DNA from 2 places in the Pandoraea sputorum genome. Region 2 is predicted to be linked to the other one. Evidence: predicted binding sites of a transcription regulator. Region 2 holds the regulator's gene; the other holds the start of a gene.
The links. The regulator sigma-54, encoded in region 2, starts transcription at its own class of promoters, with help from an activator protein. The targets are predictions, from matches to a motif close to TGGCANGNAANCTGCTTT.
Positions count from the first base shown of each region.

Region 1: urtA (urea ABC transporter substrate-binding protein) is a predicted target of sigma-54. The motif match lies at 2,210-2,227, and genes of this name have one in related genera.

Region 1 is NZ_CP010431.2:324,671-328,083, forward strand. Features, by position in the region: gene urtB (urea ABC transporter permease subunit UrtB) at 1-838, opposite strand, end outside; gene urtA (urea ABC transporter substrate-binding protein) at 901-2,097, opposite strand; gene NA29_RS01445 (DUF1059 domain-containing protein) at 2,383-2,595, opposite strand; gene NA29_RS01450 (MFS transporter) at 2,897-3,413, shown strand, end outside.
Region 2 is NZ_CP010431.2:596,718-600,130, forward strand. Features, by position in the region: gene ptsN (PTS IIA-like nitrogen regulatory protein PtsN) at 1-53, opposite strand, end outside; gene hpf (ribosome hibernation-promoting factor, HPF/YfiA family) at 289-645, opposite strand; gene NA29_RS02745 (RNA polymerase factor sigma-54) at 787-2,277, opposite strand; gene lptB (LPS export ABC transporter ATP-binding protein) at 2,371-3,141, opposite strand; gene lptA (lipopolysaccharide transport periplasmic protein LptA) at 3,176-3,413, opposite strand, start outside.

The DNA.
Region 1 (3,413 bases), 270 kb from region 2:
CGCCGTGCGCCATATTGATGACGCCGATCAGGCCGTAGGTGATCGCCAGACCGAGTGCGGCGAGCAGCAGCACGCTACCGAGTGACAGACCGGCGAACACCGTGCCGAAGAACTCACTGCGGCGCTGTGCGGCGGCCAGTTGTGTGAGCGCGATGTCGGCGGCGCTGCGTACCGTGGCGTCGGGCTCGGCATAGGTGCCGTCCGCTTGCCTGGCGACGATGGGCAGCAGCAGGTCGCGCATCTGCGGATCGCCAGCGGAGGCAATCAGATCGATGGCTTCACGGCGTTTCTTCGGATCGGTGTCGTGCAGGGCCGATTGCGCCCAGAGCTGATCGAGACGTTTGAGCAACGCGGGATCGATCTCCTTCTGACGCGCTTGTTCGATCAACGTCTTGAACGCGGGCGACGGGTTCTGCAACATCGTGTCGATGGCTTGCGCACGGGCGTCGTGATCGGTCGACAGCAGCGCACCGGCGGCGGCGGCCGTTGCCACCTTTGCGCGCAGCACGTTGTTCAGCGTCAGCGACCCGGCGTCGTCGGCTTTGACGGGCGCACCCGTGATCGGATCGACGTATTTGTCGTCCTTCTGAATCGCGAGGCGCTCGCCCACGGTCACGGCCGAGTCGTCGGCCAGTGCCTTGAGGAGTGCAGCCGCCTGCGGCGAACCGTCGGCGGCGAGGTGATCGATGGCTTGTGCCTTGGCGTCGAAATCGTCGCCCGCGAGGGCGGTAAGGTCGGCGTCGGTGACGGCGGCACGTGCGGGGTGGGAGAGGGTCAGCGCAGCGCCCAGTGAAAGCAGGACAAGGGCGGCAGCGGTCCAGCGTCTTATCGTTATCATGCGAAACCTCTGCATGCGCCGGAGGGCGGTGTGCGGCTCCGGCGCAAGGAATGGAAGGAAGATCAGACCTTGTCGGGCTTGCCTTCGTTACCCGCGATGAACGGGCTCCACGGCTGGGCGCGCACCGGCGCCTTCGTCTTCCACACCACGTTGAACTGACCGTCCGGGCGGATTTCGCCGATCATCACCGGCTTGTGCAGGTGGTGATTGCCGTCCATGACCATGTCGAAGCCGTCCGGCGACTTGAACGATTGGCCGATCATGGCGGTGCGCACCTTGTCGACGTCCACGCTGCCCGCCTTCTCGACGGCCTGCTTCCACATATGCATGCCAACGTAGGTGGCTTCCATCGGATCGTTCGTCACGCGCTTGTCGCCACCGGGCAGACCCTTGGCCTTCACGTAGGCGAACCATTCCTTCTTGAACGCTTCGTTGGTCGGGTTCTTGACCGACATGAAGTAGTTCCACGCGGCCAGATGGCCCACGAGCGGCTTGGTGTCGATGCCGCGCAATTCCTCTTCGCCAACGGAGAACGCGACGACCGGCACGTCCGTCGCCTTGATGCCCTGATTGCCGAGCTCTTTATAGAACGGCACGTTCGAATCGCCGTTGATCGTGGAGATCACGGTGGTCTTGCCACCCTGTGCGAACTGTTTGATGTTGGCGACGATGGTCTGATAGTCGCTGTGACCGAACGGCGTGTAGACCTCCTGAATGTCCTTGTCGGCGACACCCTTCGAGTGCAGGAAGGCGCGCAGGATCTTGTTGGTCGTGCGCGGATAGACGTAGTCGGTGCCGAGCAGGAAGAAGCGCTTGGCGCTGCCGCCTTCCTTGCCCATCAGATACTCGACTGCCGGGATCGCCTGCTGATTCGGCGCAGCGCCCGTATAGAAGACGTTCTTCGACATCTCTTCGCCTTCGTACTGCACCGGGTAGTAAAGCAGACCGTTGAGTTCTTCGAAGACAGGCAGCACCGACTTGCGCGACACCGACGTCCAGCAGCCGAATACGGCGGCGACTTTGTCCTTGGTGAGCAACTGACGTGCTTTCTCGGCGAAGAGCGGCCAGTTCGAGGCGGGGTCCACGACCACGGCTTCGAGCGGACGGCCCATCACGCCGCCTTTGGCGTTGATGTCGGCAATGGTCATGAGGGCGACGTCCTTGAGCGACGTCTCCGAGATGGCCATCGTGCCCGAGAGCGAATGCAGGATACCGACCTTGATGGGCTGTTTGCTCTGCGCGAACAAGTTGGGCGCCATGCCGGTGAGCGATGCGGCGCCCGAGAGGGCCGCCATCTGGAGTAGCGTGCGTCGTTTCATGGTACGTCTTCCCCTTTCCTGGTTAGACCGGTCAATCCGGTATCGGGGAATTAACGCAAGGGTCGTGCCAGCGTGCTCCCATGAGGTGCGCAGGGCGTGGCGACGGGGGCGGGGGATAGATTTTCAGGAGGCCCGCTATGAGCGCGAGACACGGTGGTGCGACGGCGCGCCGTATTGGTGCGCACCGACTTGGCGCGCGAACCTGTCCGTTCGCGCGCGAGGGCCTCAGACTTTGCGCGGCGACTCTACGGGCGGCGTGCCGTCATGAAAAAGGGATGTCAGAAGCGAACGCAGTTCCGCCGAGTCGGCGTGCTTGTGGACCGTGACCGCGTGCTGCACGGCCGCCTCCAGCAACTCGTTTTCGGAGTCTGCGCAAAGCGCTACCGAACAGTTCATTTCGCTGGGGAATTCCCGGCAATCGATGAATTTGCGAGCCATGATGCTCTCCTCGCACAAACAGACTGATGACGCATGCATGAACCACAGCGAGCGATGAACGCTACGCGAAGTGGTTCAAAAAGTATAGGCCGCAGGGGATGAGATGACGGTAACGAGACCGGTTTTCTCTGCGTGATGCCGCGCCAGGTGCGCAGGCCAGATCGGAGCGCGGGAATGCCCCGCCTGAGGGCATTCGACATGCCGCCCTGGCATTTTTTGATGCATGATTGGCATTCGTGCCAAATAGGCTGACGGCAAGATGACGGCGTCCGAAGACTTCTCACCGACTCGACATCACACCATGACCGATACCGTTGCCAGGCGCCCCGCGCCACCTTCCGAACCCGCCGCGCCACCTTCCGAGCCCGCTGGGCATCAGCGCCGTCGACTGGGCCGACGCTATGCCGCCGTACTCGCCGCCTGTCAGGCGCTCTATACGGCGGCGTTGTCCGTCGACCTGACGCTGACCGGTCTCGTCGGCTACATGCTGGCGTCCGACAAAGGGTATGCGACGCTGCCGTTCTCGCTCATTACCGTCGCTTCGGCAATTACGACGATCTTCGCGTCGATGCTGATTCAGCGCTTCGGCCAGCGGCTCGGCTTTGCGCTGGGGGCTCTGTTCGGCACCGTGGGCGGTCTGGTGTCGGTGATGGCGATCTACGAGAAGCATTTCGCGATGTTCTGCGCGGGGACGGCGTGCGTGGGCGTGTTTCAGGCGTTTGCGCGTTACTACCGGCTCGCGGCGGCGGACGTCGTGCCTGTCGAAGACAAGCCGCGTGCCATTTCCGTTGTGCTCACGGGCGGTGTGCTGGCCGCCG
Region 2 (3,413 bases):
GACAGTCCAAGCAGGATGTTGGACTCGAGTATGAGTTTGGCTAAACGGTTCATCTTGTAATGCGGGCGAACGCTTAGTCGCCCTCCAACCCCCGATTGACCTCGCATTATAGACCACTCGCCGCCGCGCTCGCGGCAAGTCACGGAAGTGGGGCGAACCATACAAAAGGGGCCGTTCAACGGCCCCGCGGTGGGTGATGCCAGACTTACAACAGACGGATATGCGCTCGGGTGGTTCCTTGCGGGTTTTCGTCGGTATCAGCCAATGCGATTACCACGCCTGAAGATGCTATTGCAGCGGTTCCGCCTCAGGAGGAAGTTCGTGGTGCTTGATGGCCTCGCGACCGTGATCCTGAACCTTGTCCTTGTACTGCATTACCTTGCGGTCGAGCATGTCGATCAGCTTGTCGATGGCGGCATACATATTCTCGTCACACTTCTCGACGAAAATTTCCTTGCCCTTGAGAAACACCGTGACGCTCGCGATCTGGCGTCCGCTCTTCTCCTTGGTTTTGTCGACAGAGAGGATCACCTCGGCGCCAATTAGCTGGTCGAAATGATTCAACACGCGGTTAAGCTTGTTGACGACAAATTCGCGCAGCGAAGGCGTGAGTTCGAGATGGTGTCCACTGATCTTCAGATTCATAGCTGCTCTCCTTGCTGAAATGCCGAAGTGCAGGCCGCGTCAACGTTGACGCTGGCTAGCGAGGGTGCGAGCCATTGACGTGACGCAATGTCGCACTGCGGCGTAATGCCCCAGCGGCCAACATGGCGCACCAGGACTGTCCTACAAAGATTTGCGCAAGTTCACTGCGGGGATTCGCATGGCCTCGCGGTACTTCGCGACAGTGCGCCGCGCCACCACAAAACCTTGCTCTGCCAGCAGTTCCGCGATACGGCTATCGGAAAGGGGGCTCTGCGGGTCTTCTGCTCCTATGAGTTGCTTGATGAGTGCGCGGATGGCGGTCGATGACGCAGCGCCTCCGGCTTCCGTTGCCACGTGTGATCCGAAGAAGTACTTGAGCTCGAAGGTTCCAAATGGAGTGAGCATGTACTTACTCGTTGTCACGCGTGAAATCGTGGATTCATGTAAACCCAGCGTATCAGCAATCTCGCGTAAAACCAAGGGCCGCATGCCGATTTCGCCATGCGTGAAGAAGTTCTTTTGGCGCTCGACAATCGCCTGCGCCACCCGCAGGATCGTGTCGAAGCGTTGCTGGATGTTCTTGATCAGCCAGCGCGCTTCCTGCAACTGCTGTTGGAGGTTGCCGGTTCCCGGATCGTTCCGGTTATTTCGGAGAATGCGCGCATACATCTCGTTGATACGCAGACGCGGCATGACTTCCGGATTCAGCTCCGCCGTCCAGCCGCTCCCTTGCTTGCGTACCAGCACGTCCGGCACGACATAGTCGGCCTGAGGCGCGCCGTAAGCCGCGCCCGGGAAGGGGTCCAGCGAGCGAATCAGCTGATGCGCGGCGCGCAGGCCGTCTTCACCGACACCTAGCAGGCGGCGCAGACGCGTGTAATCGCGCGCGGCCAGCAGTTCCAGGTGATCGGTGACGATGCGCAGCGACAGGGTGCGCACACCGCTAGCGGGCAGACGCTGGAGCTGTAGACGCAGGCATTCGGCCGGGCTGCGGGCACCCACGCCCGCCGGGTCGAAGCTTTGCAGCAGCGCCAGCGCCGCGTTGATCTCTTCCGTTTCGAGCGCCAGTTCTTCAGGCATTTCGGCCTGAATTTCGTCGAGCAGGCTACCGAGGTAGCCGTCTTCGTCCAGCGATTCGATCAGGAATTCCACCAGCGCGCGGTCGCGCGGACTCGCCTTGGTCAGGCGCAGTTGGGCCAGCAGATGTTCGCGGAGATTGGGGTGGTCGACGTGAAGTTGCGGACGCGCATTGTCGTCGTCGTCCGATGCGCTGCCGGAGCGGGCGAAGTCGTTCAGGCTCCAGTCGCTGCCGTTGTCCGACGCGTTGTCGTCGAAGCGGGCCTCACCATCGAGTTCGCGTGCTTCGTCGTGACCGTTGGAGGCCTCGGGGCCATTGTCGTTCGAACTGCCCGACGACGAACTCCGTTCGTTGCGCAGCGACCCGTCTGTGCCCACACGTACCGAACCGGCGAGCCAATCGTCCTCGCGTTCGAGCATCGGGTTCTGGGTAAGGGCGTGCTCGACTTCCTGTTGAAGTTCGAGCGTCGACAGTTGCAACAACCGGATCGATTGCTGCAACTGCGGCGTGAGGGTCAGGTGCTGAGAGGTGCGGAGTTGAAGAGTCGGTTTCATAGCGGTCTCGCCTTCATTGTAGAGGCTTTGTCACGCCAACGGAACCGTCCCTGACTCCTATCGGAGGCAGGGTTTACATGCGAAAAATCTGCTTTACATCCGGAAATTCTCGCCCAGATAGACGCGACGGACGCTTTCGTCGGCAACGATCTGGTCAGGCGTACCGGCGGCAAGCACCGAGCCTTCGCTGATGATGTACGCGTGATCGCAGATACCCAGCGTCTCGCGCACGTTGTGGTCGGTAATCAGGACACCGATGCCTCGGTCCTTGAGAAAGCGCACGATCCGCTGAATTTCCAGCACGGCGATCGGGTCGACGCCCGCGAACGGTTCGTCGAGCAAAATGAAACGCGGCTGTGTGGCCAGGGCGCGCGCGATTTCCACGCGACGACGCTCGCCGCCCGAGAGCGACATCGCCGGATTCTCGCGGAGGTGGCCCACTTGAAGCTCGTCGAGCAGGGCTTCAATGCGACGTTCGATTTCATCGCGCTTGAGGGGCTTGCCCTGCGCATCGACCTGCAATTCGAGCACGGCGCGAATGTTGTCTTCGACCGTGAGCTTGCGGAACACCGACGCTTCCTGCGGCAGATACGAGACACCCATGCGGGCGCGCTCGTGGATCGGCAGTTCGCTGATGAGGTTGCCGTCGAGCTGGATTTCGCCATCGTCGGCGGGCACGAGTCCCACAATCATGTAGAACGACGTAGTCTTGCCCGCGCCGTTCGGGCCAAGCAGACCCACGACCTCGCCGCTTTTCACGTCGAGCGACACGTCCTTGACGACGGTGCGCGCGCCGTACTGCTTCTTGAGCGAGCGCACGACGAGCGCGCTGGGCTTGCCCGCCGGGCCGGCGCCCGGGTTGATGGTCGAAGCGTTGCTGTTGGCAGAATTGGCAGAATTACTCACGCGGATTCCCGATGTTCTTGGAAGGCGACAGCGGCGGCAAATCGCCCTTGGGCGCGGCGACCGGCTTGCTGGCAGCGCCCGACGCCTGTGCGCCCGTGGCGTTGCGAGGTGCGAGCGTGGCGCGCACGCGGCCGTTCGGATTGTTGGGGTTGACCTGATCGGCGCCGCTGTTGGCGGTGTAGACCTCATTGTAGGTGTCGTACGTGATCACGCTGCCGTGAATCTCGTCG